Regions from separate parts of the Diaphorobacter sp. C33 genome, predicted to be linked through region 3. Evidence: predicted binding sites of a transcription regulator. Region 3 holds the regulator's gene; each other region holds the start of a gene.
The links. The regulator FNR, encoded in region 3, switches genes on or off when oxygen is low (the NO sensors DNR and NnrR bind a similar motif). The targets are predictions, from matches to a motif close to TTGATNNNNATCAA.
Positions count from the first base shown of each region.

Region 1: a site for FNR is predicted at 3,551-3,564, ahead of QY917_RS17065 (CZB domain-containing protein). Genes of this name have one in related genera too.
Region 2: a site for FNR is predicted at 5,531-5,544, ahead of dsrO (sulfate reduction electron transfer complex DsrMKJOP subunit DsrO). Genes of this name have one in related genera too.

Region 1 is NZ_CP129980.1:3,612,646-3,620,116, reverse strand. Features, by position in the region: gene gspD (type II secretion system secretin GspD) at 1-1,416, shown strand, start outside; gene QY917_RS17070 (GspE/PulE family protein) at 1,428-2,816, shown strand; gene QY917_RS17065 (CZB domain-containing protein) at 2,947-3,471, opposite strand; gene QY917_RS17060 (LLM class flavin-dependent oxidoreductase) at 3,668-4,699, shown strand; gene gspF (type II secretion system inner membrane protein GspF) at 4,761-5,990, shown strand; gene QY917_RS17050 (5'-nucleotidase) at 5,987-6,928, shown strand; gene QY917_RS17045 (EF-hand domain-containing protein) at 6,960-7,337, shown strand; gene QY917_RS17040 (hypothetical protein) at 7,438-7,471, opposite strand, start outside.
Region 2 is NZ_CP129980.1:728,175-735,645, forward strand. Features, by position in the region: gene QY917_RS03480 (GNAT family N-acetyltransferase) at 1-32, opposite strand, end outside; gene QY917_RS03485 (tetrathionate reductase subunit A) at 329-3,523, opposite strand; gene nrfD (NrfD/PsrC family molybdoenzyme membrane anchor subunit) at 3,624-4,670, opposite strand; gene dsrO (sulfate reduction electron transfer complex DsrMKJOP subunit DsrO) at 4,688-5,470, opposite strand; gene QY917_RS03500 (2'-5' RNA ligase family protein) at 5,887-6,492, shown strand; gene putA (trifunctional transcriptional regulator/proline dehydrogenase/L-glutamate gamma-semialdehyde dehydrogenase) at 6,558-7,471, opposite strand, start outside.
Region 3 is NZ_CP129980.1:334,759-342,229, reverse strand. Features, by position in the region: gene QY917_RS01660 (TonB-dependent receptor) at 1-511, opposite strand, end outside; cobalamin riboswitch at 591-835, opposite strand; gene QY917_RS01655 (hypothetical protein) at 870-1,109, shown strand; gene QY917_RS01650 (cell division protein ZapA) at 1,106-1,450, shown strand; gene QY917_RS01645 (sulfite exporter TauE/SafE family protein) at 2,092-2,811, opposite strand; gene hemN (oxygen-independent coproporphyrinogen III oxidase) at 2,815-4,197, opposite strand; gene fnr (fumarate/nitrate reduction transcriptional regulator Fnr) at 4,369-5,112, shown strand; gene QY917_RS01630 (hypothetical protein) at 5,154-5,441, opposite strand; gene QY917_RS01625 (FixH family protein) at 5,518-5,796, opposite strand; gene ccoG (cytochrome c oxidase accessory protein CcoG) at 5,858-7,300, opposite strand; gene ccoP (cytochrome-c oxidase, cbb3-type subunit III) at 7,385-7,471, opposite strand, start outside.

The DNA of each region.
Region 1 (7,471 bases), 400 kb from region 3:
AACGCCGACGCCGTGAAGCTGGCCACCACCCTGCGCGCAGCGCTGGGCAGCGCGGGGGGCAGCGGCACCAGCAGCGGCGGCGGCACGGGAACCGGCAACCTGTCGGGGGGCCTCACGCGGACCGGCGCATCGGGCCTGGGCCAGACCAGCGGCCTGGGCAACAGCACCAATGCCAGTGGCAATGCCGGCGGCCTGGGCAGTTCGGGCCTGGGAACGGGCCAGGGCAGCAGCGGCAGCAGCGATGCCAACCAGCCGTCCACCGGCGGCATCATCCAGGCCGACCCGACGACCAACTCGCTCATCATCAGCGCGCCGGAGCCGCTGTACCGCCAGATCCGCGCCGTGATCGACAAGCTGGACGGCCGCCGCGCGCAGGTGCTGATCGAGAGCCTGATCGTGGAGGTGAGCGCCAACAAGGTGGCCGAGTTCGGCATCCAGTGGCAGGGCGTGCTGGGCAATTACGGCAGCACGCTGGGCGTGCTGGGCAACAACTCCAGCGTGGCCGGACGCAACATCCTGGATCTGGCGCTGGCGGCGGCCACCGGCAACGTGACCTCCATCGCCAATGCCAAGCCGGCGGCCGGCATGAACCTGGCCGTCGCACCGCGCATCAACGGCAAGTACTACCTGGGGGCGCTGGCCAACTTCCTGGAAAACACGGGCGATGCCAACGTGCTGTCCACCCCCAACCTGCTCACGCTGGACAACGAGGAGGCGCAGATCATCATCGGCAACAACGTGCCGTTCGTGACGGGCTCCTACGCCAACACCGGCGGCAGCGGCGGCGCGGTCAACCCGTTCACCACCGTGGAGCGCAAGGACGTGGGCCTGATGCTGCGCGTGCGCCCACAGATCAACGAGAACGGCACCGTCAAGCTCACGATGTACCAGGAGGTGTCCAAGGTCGCGGAGAGCACGCTGTCCAATGCCAACGGCCCCTCCACGAGCAAGCGCTCCATCGAGTCCACGGTGCTGGTGGACGACGGCAGCGTGATCGTGATCGGCGGCCTGCTGGAAGACAGCTATGCGCTGGGCCAGGACAAGGTGCCCGTGATGGGCGACCTGCCCGTGGTGGGCGGGCTGTTCCGCAATGAAAAGCGCACGCGCCAGAAGACCAACCTGATGGTCTTCCTGCGCCCCATGGTGATCCGCGACAGCGCCACCAGCGACGCACTGATGGTGGACCGCTACGAGGCCATTCGCGCGCTGCAGCAAAGCACGCAGCCCGCGCCCAGCACGATGATGAGCGGTGTGTCCGAGGCGCCGGTGCTGCCGCCCCTGCCCGCCCCCGCCTCGTCCGCCGCGCCCGTGCAGCCCGCGGCCGCACCTGCGCCGCTGGCGCCGCTCGCACCCCAGCCGCCCGCGCGCACCGCCACGCCGCCCAGCATGGGCCAGTCGCCCTACAGCCCGCAGTAAGGGCCCGCCGCATGCGCCACCCCCTGCCCTACGCATTTGCGCGCAGCAGCCAGCTGCTGCTGGAAGACGACGGCCAGCAGCTCGTGCTGTGGCACGGCCCGCAGCCGGACGCCGGCGCGCTGTCCGAAGTGCTGCGCAAGCATGCCGTGCACCAGTTCATGCCGCTGGACGCACCCACGCTGGCGCAGCGCATCAGCGCGGCGTATTCGCAAAGCGAATCCAGCGCGGCCACGGTGGTGAGCGAGGTGGAGGAAGGCGCCGACCTCTCGCGCATGATGCAGGAGCTGCCCGCCGTGGAAGACCTGCTGGAGTCCGCGGGCGACGCGCCCATCATCCGCATGCTCAACGCCCTGCTCACGCAGGCCGTGCGCGACGGCGCGAGCGACATCCACATCGAGCCCTACGAGCGCCACTCCAGCGTGCGCTTTCGCGTGGACGGCACGCTGCGCGAGGTGGTGCAGCCCAACCGCGCGCTGCACGCCGCGCTGATCAGCCGCCTGAAGATCATGGCGGACCTGGACATCTCCGAAAAGCGCCTGCCGCAGGACGGACGCATCAGTCTGCGCCTGGGCACCCGCGCCGTCGACGTGCGCGTATCCACGCTGCCCAACGCCCATGGCGAGCGCGCCGTGCTGCGCCTCTTGGACAAGAGCGAGAGCAAGCTGAACCTGGAGGCCGTGGGCATGCAGGGCGAGGTGCTGGCGCGGCTCGCGCACCTGATCCAGCAGCCGCACGGCATCATCCTCGTGACCGGCCCCACGGGCTCGGGCAAGACCACCACGCTGTACGCGGCGCTGGCGCGGCTGGACGCCGCGCGCAGCAACATCATGACGGTGGAAGACCCCATCGAGTACGAGCTGCCCGGGGTGGGCCAGACGCAGGTCAATGCCAAGATCGACCTGACGTTTGCTAAGGCCCTGCGCGCCATCCTGCGCCAGGACCCCGACGTGATCATGATCGGCGAGATCCGCGACTTCGAGACCGCGCAGATCGCCATCCAGGCCTCGCTCACCGGGCACCTGGTGCTGGCCACGCTGCACACCAACGACGCGGCCAGCGCCATCACGCGCCTGACCGACATGGGGGTGGAGCCGTTCCTGCTGTCCTCGTCGCTGCTGGGGGTGCTGGCGCAGCGCCTGGTGCGCAAATATTGCGGCGAGTGCCACGGCGCAGGCTGCGACCACTGCGGCCATACCGGCTACGCGGGGCGCACCGGCGTGTTCGAGCTGCTGGTAGTGGACGACGCCATCCGCGCGCAGATCCACAACCAGGCCCCAGAGGCCGAGGTGCGTACCCAGGCCCTGGCCGGCGGCATGACGCTGATGCGCGACGATGGCGAGCGGCTGATCCACGCCGGCATCACCAGCCGCGAAGAAGTGCTGCGTGTGACGCGCGACTGAGCGGACAGGCCGCAGCGGCGCCTTTCAAAAACAGGAGCGCGGCACGCTTGCCAAGACTGGGTTTTCAATACAAATTGCATTGAAAACCATTACAGACAAGCGCTAGCAGCTCCTATATCAATAGCGCATTTCAGCGTTTACCTGCGGCCATCGGCTGGGGAGGACGCTTCCCGTGGTCCAGCCCGCGCTGCAGTTCCTTGAGCAGCAGCACCACCTGGCGCGACGCATGCTGGCAGCTCTTGAACGCCTGCTCGGCCCGCAATTGATCGCCCTGCGCCAGATGCGTCAACAACACGGCCGCCTGGTGGTGAAAGTACTGGTGGCGGCGCATCAGCATGTCGAAAGCAGGAAAGTGCCCCAGCGCCACGCGCCCGCTGCCGTGCAGCCAGCGGCCCAGCTCGGAACAGGTGTCGTCCACCACCGTTTCGGGGCGCAGCTGTTCGTCGCGCGCGCCCGCCAGCGCTTGGGCCAGCCAGGGCAACCAGCGTTCGTGCATGACGATGGCAGCCTCGATGTCGAACGCCGCCAGGAGCCGCGAAGCCTCTTCGTCGTACAGCACCAGCGCGCTGGCCTCGCTCGCAGGCAGCGAAGTCCAGTCCTCAGGCGCGGCCAGGCCGTCGGCACGCGGCTGAAACAAACGGCTGAAGAACCCCATAGACACCCCCCGCACGCCCCGTGCATCACTTCCTGGCAGCGTCGCACAGGACGCCAAAAGTGACAATATGTTTCGTGTGTTGATTTAAAACAAATTCAGTATATCAATAGCAAAACGCTATGCACCATGCGGGGACCACTGCACCACCATACCCGCGGCGCAGCACGGATTTCACCCGCTGCCCACAATCGGTGCCATGACCGCACATTCCCTGCCTTTACTTTCCATGCTTGATCTCGTGGCCGTGCGCGAGGGCGGCACCGTGGCCCAGGCACTGCAGGTCGCCGTGCAGACGGCGCAGCATGTGGAGGCGCTGGGCTTCAAGCGCTACTGGCTGGCCGAGCACCACAACATGCCGGGCATCGCCAGCTCTGCCACGGCCGTGCTGGTCGGCCACGTGGCCGGGGCCACGCGGTCCATCCGCGTGGGCTCGGGCGGCATCATGCTGCCCAACCATGCGCCGCTGGTGGTGGCCGAGGCCTTCGGCACGCTGGCCGAGCTCTACCCCGGCCGTATCGACCTGGGGCTGGGCCGCGCACCCGGCACCGACGGCGCCACCATGCGCGCCCTGCGCCGCGACCGCGTGGAGACCGAGGCCGACTTCCCCCGCGACGTGGCCGAGCTGCAGCAGCTCTTGGCGCCCGCGCAGCCGGGCCAGCGCATCACCGCCGTGCCGGGCGCCGGCACGCAGGTGCCCCTCTGGCTGCTGGGCTCCAGCCTGTTCTCGGCGCAACTGGCGGCGCAGATGGGCCTGCCCTACGCCTTCGCCTCGCACTTTGCGCCGCGCATGCTGCACGCGGCCATCGACATCTACCGCCGGCTGTTCCGCCCCTCGCCGGCCTGCGCCAAGCCCTACGTGGTGATCGGCGTGCCCGTGATCGCCGCACCCACCGATGACGAGGCGCAGTACCTGGCCAGCAGCACCTACCAGCGCGTGCTGGGCATCCTCACCGGCCAGCGCGGACTGCTGCAGCCGCCGGTAGAGGGTTATCTGCAGAGCCTCGCGCCGCAGGAGCGCGCCGCCGTGGCCGACTTCCTCGCGGTCGGCGTGGTCGGTGGCCCGCAGACCGTGCGCGAGGGCCTGCAGGCGCTGCTGGCCGCCACGCAGGCCGACGAATTCATGCTGGTGAGCGACGTGTACGACCCGGCGCTGCGCCTGCGCTCGCTGGACATCACCGCCCAGGCGCACGCGGCACTGTCACCCGCAGCGGCTACCATGGCGGGCTGAACGGGTCGACTGCGGCCCGCCCAGTTTGCCCCTGCTCGCCCACCGCCGCTGACTTCTCCGCATGCCCGCCTATTCCTTCGAAGCCCTGGACGCCCAAGGCCATGTGCGCCGCGGCACCCTGGAGGCCGACAGCCCCAAGGCCGCCCGCAGCCTGCTGCGCGCCCAGGCCCTGGTGCCCCTGGATGTGGAGGCGCTGGCCGCTGGCGCCGTCCCCGGAACACCCCCCACGCTGGCGCAGCGGCTGTTCACGCGGCCGGTGTTCAACGCCACGGGGCTGGGCGTGTGGACGCGGCAGCTCGCCGGGCTGGTGGGCTCGGGCCTGCCGCTGGAGCGTGCGCTGACCGCGCTCGCCGAAGAGGCGGACGATGAGCGCCAGCGCCACCTGCTGGCCACGCTGCGCGCCGAGGTCAACGCCGGCTCCACCTTCGCACGTGCGCTGGCGCAGCACCCGCGCGAGTTCTCCGACATCTACTGCGCCGTGATCGGCGCGGGCGAGTCCAGCGGCGGTCTGGCCGAGGTGCTGGACAGCCTGGCGGACGATCTGGAGCAGCGCCAGGCCTTGCGCGCCAAGCTCATCGGCGCTGCGCTGTACCCGGCCATCGTCACCGTGATCGCGATCGTCATCGTGCTGTTCCTGGTGGGTTATGTGGTGCCGCAGGTGGCCAGCGTGTTCGCGGGCACCAAGCGCGCCCTGCCCTTCCTCACGGTGGCCATGCTGGCCTTGAGCGACGTGGTGCGCAACTACGGCTGGGCGTTGCTGGGCGGGCTGGTCCTGCTGGCTTTCGGCGCCCGCGCCGCGCTGGCCCAGCCGCGGCTGCGCGAGAAATTCGACGCCGCCTGGTTGCGCCTGCCGCTCGTCGGCAAGCTGGCGCGCGGCTACAACGCGGCGCGTTTCGCCGGCACATTGGCCATGCTGGCAGGCGCGGGCGTGCCCATTCTCAAGGCGCTGCAGGCCGCGGCCGAGACGCTGAACAACCGCGCCCTGCGCGCGGACGCACTCGACGCCCTGGTGCTGGTGCGCGAGGGCGCGCCGCTAGCCTCGGCACTGGCGCAGAAAAAACGGTTCCCCGGCCTGGTGGCCATGTTCGCGCGGCTGGGCGAACAGACGGGCCAGTTGCCCACCATGCTGCAGCGCGCCGCCACGCAATTGGGCACCGAGGTGCAGCGCCGCGCCATGCAACTGGCCACGGTGCTGGAGCCGCTGCTCATCGTGGCCATGGGCGGCATCGTGATGCTGATCGTGCTGGCGGTGCTCATGCCGATCATCCAGCTCAACCAGTTCGTCAAATGAGCGCCACCCTGCAGGACAAGCTCGTCGTCGCGATCTCGTCGCGCGCACTGTTCGACTTCGAGGAAGAGAACCGCCTGTTCGAGGCCGGCGACGAGCAAGCCTACATGCGCCGCCAGCTGGAGCTGGTGCATGAGCCCGCGCGCCCCGGCATTGCCTTCCCTCTGGTGAGAAAGCTCCTGGCGTTCAACACGCCCGATGCCGCGCGCGTCGAGGTGGTCATGCTGTCGCGCAACGACCCTGCCAGCGGCATGCGCGTGTTCGCCTCGGCCAAGGCGGCGGGCATGCGCATCGAGCGCGGCGTGTTCACGCGCGGGCGCAACCCGTTTTCCTATCTGCGGCCGTTGGGCGCGCACCTCTTCCTTTCAGCCAACGAGACGGATGTGCGCGAGGCGCTGTCCATCGGCTTTCCCGCCGCGCGGGTGATGATCGACTCCACGCCTGCGGGCGACCGCTATCCGCGCGAAGTGCGCATCGCCTTCGACGGCGACGCGGTGCTGTTCTCCGACGAGGCCGAGCGTGTGTACCAGCAGGGCGGCCTGCCTGCCTTCCTGCAGCACGAAGTGTCCCATGCCGCCACGCCGCTGGCCGAAGGGCCGTTCAAGCCGCTGCTGGCTGCGCTGCACCGGCTGCAGCAGCAGGCGGACGCCTCGCAGATGCGCATCCGCACCGCGCTGGTCACCGCGCGCAGCGCGCCGGCGCACGAGCGCGCGATCCGCACGCTGCTCGACTGGGGCATCACCGTGGACGAGGCCATGTTCCTCGGCGGGCTGGAAAAAGGCCCCTTCCTGCGCGAGTTCGAGCCCGACTTCTTCTTCGATGACCAGACGGGCCACGTGGCGTCCGCCGCACGCCATGTTCCGGCGGGGCATGTCAGCAGCGGCATCGCCAACACAGCGGCTGCGCTACAGGGTGATACAGCCCGCCCCCCGCGGCGTTGAACCTGTGGCGGCGCGCCGGCTCTACTCCTGAATGTTGCCCTCACGCTCCTTCCGCCCCTTTACGCGCCTGCTGACGGCCCCGGCAGCCTGCGCGTGGCTCATGGCCTGCGCGCTGACGGCTCCGCTGGCCGCTCAGGCGCAGGGCGTGGCCCATGCCACCGCGCCCCGGCACAGCGCCAGTGCGCCCCTGACCAAGGGCGAGATCAAGGCGATCCGCCAGTTCGAGATGCTGGATTTCAACGGCGACGGCAAGCTCAGCCGTGCTGAAGTGGCCATCGTGCCCAAGGTGGCTGCGGCGTTCGAAGATGCGGACACCAACCGCGACAACTATGTGACGCTGGACGAGGTGCGCGCCTTCGCCATCAAGTACCGCGCCGAGCGGGACCGCGCCCGCGCGGCGGCGCGCTGAGAGCGCCGGCGGACCCAAAAATACCAGTCCAATTGGCCTCCAGCGCTTTACCAATAAGCGCTAACAGCTACTTATCTGATAGCAACCGCCGGAGCAAAACTCACAAACCGCCCGTGCGCTTGACCTTGGGATCG
Region 2 (7,471 bases), 390 kb from region 3:
GCTGCCTGCACGACCTCGCTCAAGAGCGCCATAGCAGCACTTGGCTCCGTAAGGATTCGGACCGGACCTCCGCTCATTGTCATAGCTCCCCTTTTGGTGTTTGGGGGCAACTGTAACGGCGACGGAAGCAAGCCTGCGTTGAACGTAAGCTGGCGAGCTTGCCCCGATTTGAAAGGCAGACTGCTCTCCGACGATGAGATTGAAATCTGGATGACCGCAATGGGTCGAAAGCTCCTGCTGATAAAAAAAGCCCATCGCAATTGCGATGGGCTTTTTCATTCAGTGCACCCGCGCCCGCAAGCGCCCGGTGCTCAGCACCCGGCAGGCATCACACCTTCCGCACCTTCACCGGCAACCCCTGCCGCACCACGGCCCCCGACACCCAGTCGATCCACACGTTGTCCTTGGCGGGCCGGGTGGGGTCGGCAAAGCCCAGCGCGTTCAGGTTCACGCCGTTGCCGTGCTGCGGGTTGTGGGCCATGGGCTTGCCGTCCACGGTATGGACTGCGGTGCCCAACTGTTTGTGGCCGTAGCCGTATTCGATGGCCAGGGCGCCCTGGGCGATGCCGCTGCGCACCAGGGCCACGCCCTGCAGCTTGGCGCCGGGGGTGCTGACCTCGATGCGGTCGCCATTGGCGATACCCAGCTTGGCCGCATCTTCCTTGTTCAGGCTGATGGGGTTGTGTGGGTGCACCTGGCGCAGACGGCTGGCGGCAATCGACATGCTGCTCATCAGGTTGGACTTGTAGCTGCTCATGGTCAGCGGCCAGTCCTGCTCGGTGAAGCGCTCGCGCATGCTGCTGCCGTCGGCAAAGCGGGTGGGGAACCAGGTGGGGCAGCCCACGTAGCGCTCGCCGGTCATGGAGTGGCGCATCTTGGCCAGGCCTTCGTGCCACAGCTGCACGGGGAACTTGTAGGCGGCCTTGATCTGCTCGCCCTTCCAGGCGTCGTCGATCTTGTCGAAGCGCCCGCCGCGGCTCATCACCATGGCCACGCGGCGCACTTCCTCGGGCTTGAGGCGCTTTTCCACTTCGGGCATCCAGCGGCTGACGCCGGTGAGGGCGATGTCGTCGTCGCTGGCTTCGGGCACCGGCTTGCCGGCCTGGTAGGCGATGTTGCACATGCCGCGCAGGTAGAAGTCTTCAGCGCTTTCCAGGTCGAGCGGCTCGCCGTCCTTGGTGCTCATCGCACCCTTGCCAAAGCCGGGCAGCTGCAGCTGCTTGGCCACGGCGAAGACGAAGCTCTCAAAGCTCACCGGCTTGCCGTCGGCCGTCTTGGCGGTGGCCGCCTCCACGGTGGGCCAGCGCACGGTGCTGCTTTTGGCGATCACGTCGGCCCAGGGGGCGCCGATGCCCCAGCTTTCGTACGTGACGGTGTCGGGCACGATGTAGTCGGCCAGGGCCGAGGTCTCGTTGATGAACGGATCGACCGAGACGAACAGCGGCAGCTTCTTCGGGTCTTTGAGGGCGCTGACCAGCGTGTTCTCGAAGCCGCAGATGGCATACACCGGGTTGCTCATGTGGTTGATCCACGCCTTCACCGGGTAGGGGTAGCCCAGCAGGCCGGCGGCCAGCATTTCGCTACTCAGGCCCCCGGGCGCCGGGTACCACGGTGCCTTGGCGGGGTAGGGGTTCTGGCCGGCTTCCTTCTTGCGCTTGAACTCGCTGGTCTTCTCGTACGGAAAGCGCGTGCGCGACAGCGCCACGCCCGTGGCTTTGACCGCGCCCTCGAACTGCGCAAAGTTGTAGCGCGGGCCGGGGCCGAAGGGGCCGAACGGGCCGGCGTCCAGCACCCAGCCGCCCTTGACGTTCAGGTTGCCGATCAGGTTGTTCAGCATGGCGATGGCGTAGGCGGTGTAGAAGCCCGCGCCGCTCATGGTGCCGCCGTGCGAGTTGGCCACGGCCTGCTTGCCGTGGCTGGTGAATTCGCGCGCCAGGTCTTCGATGTCCTTCACCGGCACGCCGCACAGGTCGGAGTATTCCTGCAGCGTCTTGCGGCGCGCTTCCTCACGCAGCTTGACGAACGATGTGCACACGGCAATCGGCGCGGGCTCCTCGGTGGCGCCTGCGGCCTTCAGGGGCGTGAATTCGCGCTCTACCACCAGCTCGGCCGGCTGGGCCACGGTGTGGGGCACCAGCTTGAAGCCGCCGTTGCCATCGGCCACCTGCACCACGTACACGTCTTCGGCCGGGGTCTTCTCGTCCACCGGCTCGGGCATGGGCAGGCCCAGGTCGGCGCCGCGCAGGAACTGGCCGTAGCGCGGGTGCTTGGGGTCGTTGATGAGCAGGTGGGTGGCGTTGCTCCAGCTCGCCTCGCCGGCGGCGGCCATGGCGGCCGGGCCGGGCTGGGTGAGGTACTTGGCGTCGTAGCGCTCGTTGTCGATGATCCAGCGGATCAGCGCCATGGCCAGCGCCAGGTCGGTGGCGGGCTTGATGGGCAGCCAGCGGTTGTTGTCGCCGGCCGCGTGGCTGGACGACATGGGCAGCACGGGCGACACCACCACGTAGCGGTAGGTGTTGTCGTCGCGCGAGCGGGCCTCGGCCAGCTCGCGCCCCATGCGCTGGAACGGGTTGCCCGACTGCGCCGGCGCCGTGCCCAGGAACAGGCCGAAGCGCGAGTTCTTCCAGTCCGGCTTGCCGTGCGGCATGCCGGGGATGTTGCCCAGGGCCGCAGCCGTGCCCACGCGGTAGGTCTGGCCGCAGTAGGCGCCGTGGTTGGCCACGTTCACCGTGCCGAAGGACTGGCGCGCAAAGCGGTTGATGAGCGGGGTGCGGCCTTCGTTGGAGGCGTCGGTCACCAGCAACTGGTTGGCCTTGGGGCCGTACTCGGGGTTCTCCGCGTCGATCAGCGTCTGCACGTCGCGGATGGCGGCCAGGCCCTCCACAGGGCCTTCGCCGAACAGGTCGCCGCCCTCGCAGATTTCCTTGACCAGCTGTTCCAGCGAGATGGCCTTCCACTGGCCGGAGCCGCGCGGACCCACGCGCTTGAGCGGGGTGAGCACGCGGTGGGCCGCAGTCTGGTGCTCCAGCATGGCGGAGCCGCGCGCGCAGCTGGTGGCGCGGCCCTCCAGACCGTTGTCGCCGCCCAGCAGGGCGTACACCTCGCGCACGGGCGTTTCCATGGGTGCGTGGTGCGTGGTGGCCAGCGGGTGGTAGGGGTTGCCGGCGATGCGGACGATCTTGTTGTGCTCGGTATCCACGCGCACGCGCACGCCGCACTGCGTCCAGCAGCCCAGGCAGCTGCTGGGGCTGACCACCTGGCCCGGCTGGGTAGTGAGCTGGCCGGTCACGGGGTCGATGCGGAACTCGGGCGTGAGCGAATTGCCGCGCGTGGCGCTCTTGGTGGCGGTGCCGGACGTGCCGGTCACCAGCCCCTTGGCGCCCTTGGCCACGGTTTCGCCGTAGCCGGCGGCAAAGGCCGCCAGGCCACCGGCCACCGCGCCGCCGCGCAGCAGCAGGCGGCGGCGGTTGGCGTCGGGGTGGGCCTCGGTCTCGGGAGAGGAATGCGGTTTCTTGTCAGTCATGGTCTGTACCTTCAAGGGCAGCGCCAGCGGGTATCACTTCAGTATTGATAGCTGCTCGCGCTTGCTGATATTGCGTTAAAGGCCGATTTGTCTATGAATTTCAGGCGGCAGTGGCCGTGGGTGCCTTGCGGGCCGGGAACAGCTCCAGCGCCCAGCTCGCCAGCCCGACCAGTGCCACGCACAGGCCCGCCACACCCACCATGCCCAGCAGCCCGTCGCCGCCCAGGGGCATGTGGTACAGGTACAGGCCGGCGCCGAACTTCGGCACGCCCTGCACACCCATGAACAGCGCCCAGCGGAAGGCCCAGGCGGCGGCGGCCAGCCCCAGACCCAGCACCAGGGTGTAGCCCTTGGCATGCAGGCGGTGGCGGCCGCGCAGCAGCGCCCCCAGCACAGCGGCACCACCGATGGCCGAGCCGACCATCGTCAGGCGCCACACGGGGAAGTCGTTCCACAGGCGCAGCGCGGCGTTGAACGAGGGGCTGTCGCCCGCCATGCCGCTCGCGGCCCAGGCCAGCGCCACCACCAACAGCGCGCCGGCCAGCGCCAGGCCCATGCCGCGCAGCGTCTGCAGCGCTTCAGCGCCGGGGCGCAGCGTGGCGGGCAGGAAGCGCTCCAGCACGAAGGCCGCGCCCACGGTGGCCAGCCAGCCGGTCAGCGCCAGGTTGACGGGCACCCACAGCGTGTTCCACAGCGGGCGCGAGCGCACCACCATCATCTCGGCGCCGGTGTAGACCGAAATGGTGAGCGCCGAGAGCACGAGCAGCGGTGCCAGCAGGCGCATCCAGCCGGTCTTGCCCAGCCACCAGGCGGCGCACATCGCCACGCTGAGCGTGACAAACACGGGCAGCAGCAGCGCGCCGACCGACATCCACGACCAGGGCGTGAAGTGCGCATAGAAGTGCCAGAAGCGCGCGGGCTGGTGCAAGTCGGCCAGCAGCGACACGGGGGCGGCGATGGCGCTGACGGCCAGCGTCAGCACGGCCGCGGGCAGCAGGCGCTGCAGCGTGCCGCCGTCTTTGCCCCAGGCGCACAGCGCGGCCAGGATGGCGGCGCCGGTGGCCACGCCGACCAGAAAGAAGTACTGCACGGCCCAGGGCAGCCAGGCCGCCTCGTAGTGCGGGGTCAGGAGTTCGATGATTTGCATGGTGCGCTCCTTGGGGTTCAGTGGTCGGACAGCAGGCGCACGCTGGCCTGGCCGTCCACGCCGTTGACGAACGCATCGGGCAGGCCGATGTAGAACACGCGCGGCGCAGTGTTCATGCCGGGCTTGAGCACCTTGAGGTCTTCCTTGTGTTCGGCCATGCGGCGGTTGATCTCGCTGCCCTGGTCATTCAGGTCGCCGATCACGCGCGCGCCGCCCACGCAGCTTTCCACGCAGGCGGGCAGCAGGCCAGCCTCCAGGCGGTGCTCGCAGAAGGTGCACTTGTCGGCGGTCTGCGTCTCGTGGTTGATGAAGCGCGCGTCGTACGGGCAGGCCTGCACGCAGTAGCCGCAGCCCACGCAGCGCTCGTTGTCCACCAGCACGATGCCGTCGGTGCGCTGGAAGGTGGCCTGCACCGGGCACACGGGCACGCAGGGCGGCTCGTCGCAGTGGTTGCACAGGCGCGGCAGGCTGACCATGGCGGGCGCGCTGCCGTCGTCCTTGTCGATCTCGTACTGCAGCACCGTGGTGCGGAACTGGCCGATGGGCGGCTGGTTCTCCACCGAGCAGCTCACCGTGCAGGCTTGGCAGCCGATGCACTTGCGCAGATCCACCAGCATGCCGAAGCGCTTGCCCTCCATGCCGGGGCGGCGCGGCGGCTGGCCCGGCGCGAAGGGTGTGGCGGCCTGGCTGGCGCCGGCCAGGCCAAAGGCGGTGGCCAGGCCGACGAGTTCTTGCAGGAAGGTGCGCTTGCCGGGTTGCGGCGCGGCGCAGGCGGTGGGGGAGGGGGTACTTTTTGACATAAATACCTTTGAATATTTACTGCGTAGATGCATTATTCTCCCCGTATCTCGATTATCTATTTGATTAACGTCAAATGACTTTGTTGATATTATTCTTGGATTATTTTGGTTAAACTTTTTTATTTTATTAATTGAAAATTAATGAAATATTAAATAATCCCGAGCAATTGCGTATGGAATGTGGAGCAGCCGCAAAACGGCCATACGTGCGGGTTCCGGGCCCCGCGGAAAGTCAGCCTTCTGGGCTTGGCATACGAATGCCATCCTAGGTACCAAAATCCGAAAATTGCCGATGAATGGGCGGTGAGGCGATGTGCCTCAATTGCCGCCATTCCGATTAAAAATATCGGTTATTGCCCGCGCCGGCGGAGTGCCTGTTACCCACAAAGGCAAGGGGCGGCGCTACAGTGGGGCGCATGGACGCTCACCAACTGCCGCTCGCCGGCGTGGAGCCCGATGCGCCACGCCCCAACCACCATCTTTTCTTTGCCGTGCTGCCCGAGCCCCGAGCGGCGCAGGCTGCGGCCGATCTGGCGCAGACGCTGATTACGCGGCACGACCTGCAGGCGCAGGTGCGCGCGCAGCGCCTGCACGCCACGCTGCTATCGCTGGGGTGGGAGCATGCGCTGTCGCCGCGGCATCTGCAGTGGGCGCGCGACGCGGCGCAGCAGGTGCGGGCGAGGGCGTTCTCGTTGCGGTTCGATCGGGTGTTGAGCTTTCGCCGCGCGCCGCAGGCCAAGCGGCCCTGCGTGCTCTGCGGCCCCGCCGACGGGCAGCAGGGCTTCATCGCGTTGTACGAGGCGCTGCACGCGGCGCTGTGGTCGCAGGTGCGGGGGCTGGACGGCGTGCCCCATGCGCCGCACATCACCCCGCACATGACGCTGTGCTACAGCCGCCAGGCCGTGCCCGAGCAACCCGTGCCGCCGCTGGAATGGACGGTGCGCCGCTTCGTGCTGCTGCACAACCTGCGCGGCTCGCCCGGCCCTTACGAGGTGCTGGGCGAGTGGCCGCTGGCGGATTGATTGCTATTGTTTATATAGCTGTTGGCGCTTGATGGATAAGCGCTAGAGGCCAATTTTCTCTGGCATCACGCCATGGTCATCAGGCTGGCATTGCCGCCTGCCGCCGTGGTGTTGATGCTGACCGCGCGCTCCAGCAACAGGCGCAAGGGCGCCTGCAGCGCATCGGCGGGGCCGTCCACCGCCGTCACGCCCACGATGGGACCGGGACGCAGGGCCACGCGCTGGCATTCCACGCGGCGCGTTTCTGGGCTGCCGCTGTGCAGCACGGCGTCGTAGCCCAGGCCATCGCCGCGCCAGTCGGACACCAGGGCGATGCGCGCCTGCACCTCGCGCGGCAGCGTGGCGCACAGGGCCTGCGCGTCCTGCGGCCAGAGCGCAAGCGCGCCCGCGGCCAGCACCGCGCTCAACTGCAGCAGCAGCGCCTCGTCCGTGTCGGCCAGGCACAGCACGCGTTCGCGCGGCAGCAGCCGATAGGTGTTGCGCTCGCCGGTGGGGCCGGGCAGGGTGCAGGCCAGGCCCGCGCAACTGGCCTGCGCCTGGGCCGCGCAGGCCTGTGCCAGCGCTGCGTTGCCTTGCGCCTGGGCCCAGTGCTCCAGCGCCGACAGCGGGGCGAGCAGCGCGGGCTGTGCGCTGGCGTCGGGCACCTGCACGGCCGTCGCCGCCAGCGCGCCGTGCGTGGCGTTGGCCGGGTGGCGCGACAGCAGACGCAACAGATACAGCGGGCCGCCTGCCTTGGGGCCCGTGCCCGACAGGCCCTCGCCGCCGAAAGGCTGCACGCCGACCACGGCGCCCACCATGTTGCGGTTCACATAGACGTTGCCGGCCGTGCTGTGGGCCAGCACCTGGGCCACGGTTTCGTCGATGCGGGTGTGCAGGCCCTGGGTGAGGCCGTAGCCCGTGGCGCTGATCTGCGCGAGCAGCGCGTCCAGCTCGCCGCGCTCGTAGCGCACCACGTGCAGCACGGGGCCGAAGACCTCGC
Region 3 (7,471 bases):
GCTGGATCACGCCTCCCATGGCATCCGAGCCGTACACAGCAGCCGCTGGCCCGCGCACGACCTCGATGCGGTCGATCTGCGACAACGGGATTTGCTCCCACACCACGCCGCCGGTGGATTGCGAGTCCAGGCGCACGCCGTCCAGGTACACGGCGGTAAAGCGCGACTCCGCGCCGCGCAGGTAGACGCTGCCACTGCTGCCCTGGCCGCCATTGCGCGTGATCTGCACGCCTGGCAGGCGCGAGATCACGTCAATGACGCCTACCGCGCCGCTGGCCTCGATGGTTTCACGGTCGATGACGGACACATCGGACACGATGTCGGCCAGCGGCCGGGCCACGCGGGTTGCCGTGATGACGGTTTCACGCAGTTGGGGTTCTGTGGCTGCCTGGGCCAGCAGGGTCTGGGACACGGCGGGGAAAGCGGCGGCCAGCGCCAGCGGCAGCACGGCGACGCGCGCGTGCACGGAAAGCGCACTCAAGCGCACATTGAACGGACGGGTGTTTGTCATGTGGGGCAAACAGAGAGATCGCCACGGCCGACCTCCCCGTCGGCACCTGGGCATAACGGCCCAGGTTTCACAAAAGGAAACGCGGAGCCACCTCGTTGGCCGGTATCCGGGCTGGCGGAACGCTCTGCATCGCCTTCCCAAACGCTTGTTCAAGGCGCTCAGTGGCTTGTCAATGAAGAGGGAGCCGAAGTACGGCTCATCCGCTGACCGTTGCGGGGGCAGCGCAGGCACAGGACGCACTCCATGACGGAGGGCCCCTCCCTGCTTCCCGTTGAACTGCGGCATGTGAACCACGCCGCGAGCACCAACTGCGCAATTTTACGATGGTTCGCACGCCGATCCCTACAATCGGCAGCGTATGGCCTCCCCCTCTTCCATCGACCAGATCGCCGAGCGCGTTGAGCGGCTGCTGCTGCGCCATGCCGAGTTGCAGCGCACCAATGCCCTGTTGGCGCAACAGGTCGCGGCGCTCACCCAGGAGCGCGATTCCCTCCAATCCCGCCTGCAGGCGGCCCGTGCGCGCGTGAACGCATTGCTGGACCGCCTGCCTGCCGAGCCCGAACTCCCCGGCACTGCCGAGACGAAAGACGCGCCATGAAGCAGATCGAGGTACAGATCCTCCAGCAAAGCTATCTCCTGGCCTGCCCCGACGGCCAGGAGTCGCGCCTGCTGGAGGCGGTCGAGCGCGTGGATACCGCCATGACGCGCATCCGTGACGCGGGCAAGGTACGCGCGCGTGAGCGCATCGCCGTGCTGGCGGCGCTCAACCTGGCTTTCGAGATCGCCGACCGCGAAGCCGCCGATTTGGCAGCCGCCTCAGCCCCTGCGCGCATCGTCCCCACCCCGGTCGCGCCGCACGTGCACGACAGCGATGAGCGCGTGCAGCAGTTGCTCCTGCGCCTGGACGAGGCGCTGGGCGAGGATGGGCGCCTCCTATAACCATTACGGTAAAAGCCCGGCCCCTGGCCGCACACGGGCAGCCCACTACAATGAACATGTCTGCGATGCTGCCGGGCTTTATATTTCCTTGAACCAATGCTCATTGAGCACGGGCTTGGTACATCGCCCGGTGAGCGTGATCATCTCGCGTCAGATGAACCCAACGCCTGGCTGCCCTCGCCCACCTGAACCCCCGGTTCAGGATGCCGGTCCGGTGGCATTCGCAGACACCTTTTCTCTGGTAATCGCTTGCGCCCTCGCTCCGGGTGAGTGCCAGCGACCTCAATACCTGCTCAGAAAATCCGGCGCTCCGCGGCCAGCGCGCGCAACCCACCCATCTGCAAGGCACAGAGCAGACCTTGGTAGTCGTCGCACCGATGCCAAATATCCTGGCGTGGTTCGGGCGTTTCCCAGTCCTTCGGCAACCTCACTGATACGCAGCGCGCGCCCCAGACGTACGGTGGCGCATCCAGTAAGGCAGCGATGCGTAGCTGGATTTCTCCACGTCGATGAGAACAGACTCGTCACTTCCGCTGGTATAGATCTGACAGCGATACGTCACGCCTGAGCGCCTCGGTTTGCGCCATTCGCTTGCCACGACATGCTTCGCGGAGTCGCTGTGGTTCCACAAAACGCTGTTTTCAGGGCACGCACCACGGCGCCGGCTGCCCATGGACAACCTCCATCCACAGCGCCCATGCACCCAGGGAAAAAAGCACACCACCTGCCAGCCGAGACCCCCACGCCCCACCCTTCACGCCGATCCAAGCGCGAATGCGGCCAAATGTCCACGGTCCCAGCACCAGCCATACACCGCTTCCCACGCCAAACAGGACCATGCACAAGGCTCCGCGGAGCACGCTTCCGCTGAGAGCGGCAGTCAACAGTGCGGTATACAGAAGGCCGCATGGCAGGAGCGCCCAGGCCACACCCGCGGTCAGGAGCCCGCCAGGCCGAGAGACCAAGGGCTTGACCTTCGCCCAGGCAGCACGCCCCGCCCGCTCAACCCACAAGGGCTGCTGCGCTTGCACCATCATCATCCCGCCCCACGCGAGGATGAGCACATGCATCAGCGTCCAAAGGGGGCGCAATGCCGAGGTGCTTTGCCCCAGCCATGCGAGTTGCTCCATGGCCAGCGCAACCACCGCCCCTGCGGCGCCGTAACCGATCAGGCGCCCCACGTGAAACTGCGCTACCCGTTGGAGGATTCCGCGGCGGGACGCCCATTGAATGGTGTGGGTGGCGTCCTGCGTGCCACCCAGCCCCGTAAGCGCCGCGCAGGGAACAGAACACATCGCCAAACAGTGAGCCCCTCCCATCAGCCCCATCAGGAAGGTCGTCGTGGCCAGCGCCCACAGCATGGGTCAAATAATCCGGGAAAAGCGAGCGCGGTTACGGTCAGCCTGCAGATACTTGTCGAACACCATGGCCACGCCGCGCACGAAATACCACCCCATGGGCGTGACTTCAACGCCCTCATCACTGATTTTCACCAAGCCCTGAGCCGCCATTTCTTGCAGTTGCTGTAATTCCGCATCGAAATAACTGCGGAAATCAATCAGCCAAGACTGTTCCAACGGCTCAAACAGCAATTCACCTTGGCACATCAACGCCATGATGACTGCGCGGCGCACCAAGTCGTCCTTGGTCAACGCCAGCCCGCGCACCACAGGCAAATGCCCCTGGTTAATGCAGTCGTAATACTCGTCCAGCGTTTTCACATTTTGGCTGTAAGTAGCGCCCACGCGCCCGATGGCAGAAACGCCCAGACCAATCAGGTCGCAATCGGGCTGCGTGCTATAGCCTTGGAAATTGCGGTGCAGCCTGCCTTGCCGCTTGGCCACCGCCAGCGCATCGTCAGGCAGCGCAAAATGGTCCATGCCCACGTAGACGTAGCCGGCTTCCTGGAACACATCAAGTGACCGGGCCAGCATGGACACCTTGGCCGAAGCCATGGGCAACTCGGCCGTGATGATGCGTCGCTGCGACTTGAAGCGTTCTGGCAAGTGAGCGTACGCATACAGCGCGATCCGGTCTGGCCGCAGCTCGGCTACCTGCTCCAAGGTGCGATCAAACGACTCCGGTGTCTGGCGCGGCAGCCCGTAGATCAAATCCACGTTCACCGATTCAAACCCGAGCTTCCGAGCCGCATCGACCAACGCGAACACCTTTTCGGCAGGCTGAATGCGGTGCACGGCCTTTTGTACTTCAGGGTCGAAATCCTGCACGCCAAAGCTCAGGCGATTGAAACCCAGCTCCGCCAACAATCCCAGCCGCGCTTCATCCACGGTCCGCGGGTCCACTTCTATGGAGTACTCCCCCCCCGGAACGAGGACGAAACTGCGCCTCAACATGCCCATCAGTTCGCGCAAACCGTCATCCGTCAGAAAAGTAGGCGTGCCTCCGCCGAAATGCAGCTGGCTCACATGCTGACCCACACCGCAGTGCGCCGTATGCAGGTCGATCTCACGGCTGAGGTAACGCAAGTAGACCTCTGCCCGCTCTGGATGCCGGGTAATGATCTTGTTACACGCGCAGTAATAGCACAGCGATTCACAAAACGGGATGTGGACATAAAGCGACAAAGGCATCGCCTTGGCTACCGACCCCACGCGACGCTGCTGCAGCGCAAGGATGTATTCCCGCTCGCCAAAGGCCTCGACAAAACGATCAGCAGTCGGATAAGAGGTGTAGCGCGGCCCTGGAACGTCAAAGCGACGCAGGAGCTCTGTTGTAACAACGGTCATGACGGGATTCCTTGCACTTTCATATCACTGTGCCGTAGAGTCCCCCATGAGTCCTTGACGTTGATCAAGCGCCCATAAGGTCCTTGTGGCGACAATTTGACTTCGGCTCAAAGTCGTCCAACGGCCTACGGCATTCCATGTCTCCCAGCCGTTCAGAGGTAAGCTCAAGCCATGAACAGGGTTCCCATGCATACGAATCTCCAGACCATCAAAGTTGCCTGCTCAAACTGCAATCTGCGTGAGCTGTGCATGCCCGTGGGTCTGGACGACCAGCAACTCAAGCGCATCGATGACATTGTTGCTGTACGACGCAAGATCAAGCGTGGCGGCACGCTTTTCCGGAACGGTGAACCCTTCACATCCCTTTTTGCCATCCGCACCGGATTCTTCAAGACCTGTGTCGCCACCGAGGACGGTCGCGATCAAGTGACGGGTTTTCAAATGGCGGGCGAGATCATTGGCCTGGATGGCATCGTGAGCGACCGCCACACTTGCGATGCGGTAGCGCTTGAAGACGCCGAAGTATGCGTCATGCCTTTCGATCGTATTGAAGAGTTGTCGCGCGAAGTAACGGCACTACAGCACCATGTGCACAAGATCATGAGCCGCGAGATTGTTCGCGAGCATGGGGTCATGCTGTTGCTGGGGAGTATGCGTGCCGAGGAACGCCTTGCCGCATTCCTGTTGAATCTCGTACAACGCTTGCATGCCCGGGGGTTCTCACAATCCGAATTGGTGCTGCGCATGACGCGGGAAGAGATCGGCAGTTACCTAGGATTGAAACTGGAAACCGTCAGCCGCACGTTTTCGAAGTTCGTGGAAGAAGGTATTGTGGAAGTAAAACAGCGCCATGTGCGCATCGTCGATACCGATGCGCTGAAGCGCATTGTCAACAGCCAGCAAGCCTGCCATTAAGCCTCGGTTTTTTGCTCATTCATAACTGATCGGCGGAAAGATCAGGAAACGTATTTGGCGCAATCAGCCGGCCGCGCCCCTTTGGGCACGGGGCAGCGATTCAACTCAAAGGGCGAGAGTGACAACAGCGTAGTCAATGCGCTGGAAGCCATGAGTACGAACCAGAACGTGAAGAAGGCGATGGTATACACACCTTCGCGCGAGAGATGCAGGGGTTGATCAAACCACTGCAGCGCTTCTGGATCCACGAAGGCGAACACCACCATTTCCATGACGCCCGCCATCAAAAAGGCCGGCCACGCGATCCACATCAATCGTTGCATCCACATTCGCCCATCTCCTAGCAGGTGTAGTTGACAGCGTAGCATCTGTTCTGCGGCATGCAAAGAGGACTCGCCCTGCCGGTCAACGCGGTTGGTCCTCCAGCGGAGTAGCTGCATGGTTGCGCCCCTTCATGGCAGGCGTCATGTCGCCTCCAGACTCCTTCAGGGTCTCGTTGATGTTCAATCCCCGTTGGTAATAGTCTTCCGCGATGACGGGGTCGGGTTGGCTCACGGCCAGCCAGAGGGTCACGAAGCCCGCAATGATGACAATCACCGGCCCCGCGATGACAAGCCAGACATGGCCAAACGTCCACCAAGGCTTTCCTGCGTCTTCCAGATTCATGGGGGAATTACTCGACATCGATACCAACTCCTCGCTCATTTATGAGCACAGCTTGTTCATTTGCATTCCGCGACCGCCTTCAGCGAGGCACGAGGAACACGGATTTCTCTGCCACTTGGGCTTTATCACCCTGCGCTTGAATATCGAAATACACCGTATGCGATCCGGGAGATGCTGAGCCATACGGAATTTGAAGACGGACAACCACCCATCGGGATTCCGCCGGTCCAATGTCAATTGCGGTCTCGGACGCCACTTCCAGCCCTTCCATGCCGTGGGCGCTGATGGTGTAGCGCTGCGCCCCCTCCGTGGCGTTCATGATCTGCAGCCGGTAGATATTTTCCAGCTTGCCTCCCGCCACGATGCGCGAGAGCGCAGCGCGGTCGCGCACGATGTCCACCTTCAACGGGGTGCGTACCACCAAGCTGGCCAGCATGCCGATGCACAACACCACCAGCACCGCTGAATAGAACAACACACGGGGTCGCAGCACGCGTTTGAGCATTTGCGACTGGGTCCAGTGGTTCTTGACGCCGTTCTGCGTCGAGAAGCGAATCAGCCCGCGCGGATACTTCATCTTATCCATCACGGTATTGCAAGCGTCCACGCAGAGACCGCAACCAATGCACTCGTATTGCAGTCCGTTGCGAATATCGATACCCGTTGGGCAGACCTGGACACACAGCGTGCAATCGATGCAGTCACCCAGTCCCGCAGCTTTGTGGTCTACCGTCTTGTTACGGGGCCCGCGAGGCTCGCCGCGCTCAGGATCGTAAGAGACGACCAGCGTGTCCCTGTCGAACATTGCGCTTTGGAAACGCGCATAAGGGCACATGTATTTGCATACCTGCTCGCGCAGGAATCCTGCGTTACCGTACGTGGCCAACCCATAGAAGATCACCCAGAATATCTGCCACCCTCCTTGCAGGGCCAGCAACTCTCCCCCCAGCTCGCGAATCGGAACGAAATAGCCCACGAAGGTGAAGCCGGTCCAGAATGCGACCGCAATCCAAATGGCTTGCTTGACAGATTTTTTCCAGATCTTCTCAAATGTCCACGGACCATTGTCCAGGCGCATACGGGCACTGCGGTCGCCTTCGACTTTGTGCTCGATCCACATGAACATTTCCGTGTATACGGTCTGGGGACAGGAGAAGCCGCACCACAGGCGTCCCGCCACTGCGGTAAACAGAAAAAGCGACAGCGCGGAAATAATCAGCAAACCCGTCAGATAAATGAAGTCCTGCGGGTAAAGCACCAAACCAAAAATATAGAAACGGCGTGCTCCGAGGTCAAAGAGCACCATCTGGCGCTGGCCCCACTCCAGCCATGGCAGGCCATAGAAAACCAGCTGTGTCAGAAACACCATCGCCCAACGCCAACGTGCGAACACTCCACTTATCGAGCGTGGATAGATTTTCTTTTGCGCCTCATAGAGCGAAATGACCTCGGTCTGCGAACTTTCGGCCCCCACTGGCGTGATAGGAATCACCTTACGGGGCTGACCTTCGGCTGGCTTCATGGTGGAATCTCAAAAAGGAAGTGCAACTTCCAAAACGCAAAACGGCCGGCGCCCCTCGACGGGGAGCCGGCCGCACAGGGAGCATCAGCGCGGGGCGCCGGCCTTATTGGACAAACCCCAGACGTATGCCGTCAACACCTTGATCTGTGCATCGGTCAACTTGCCCGTTTG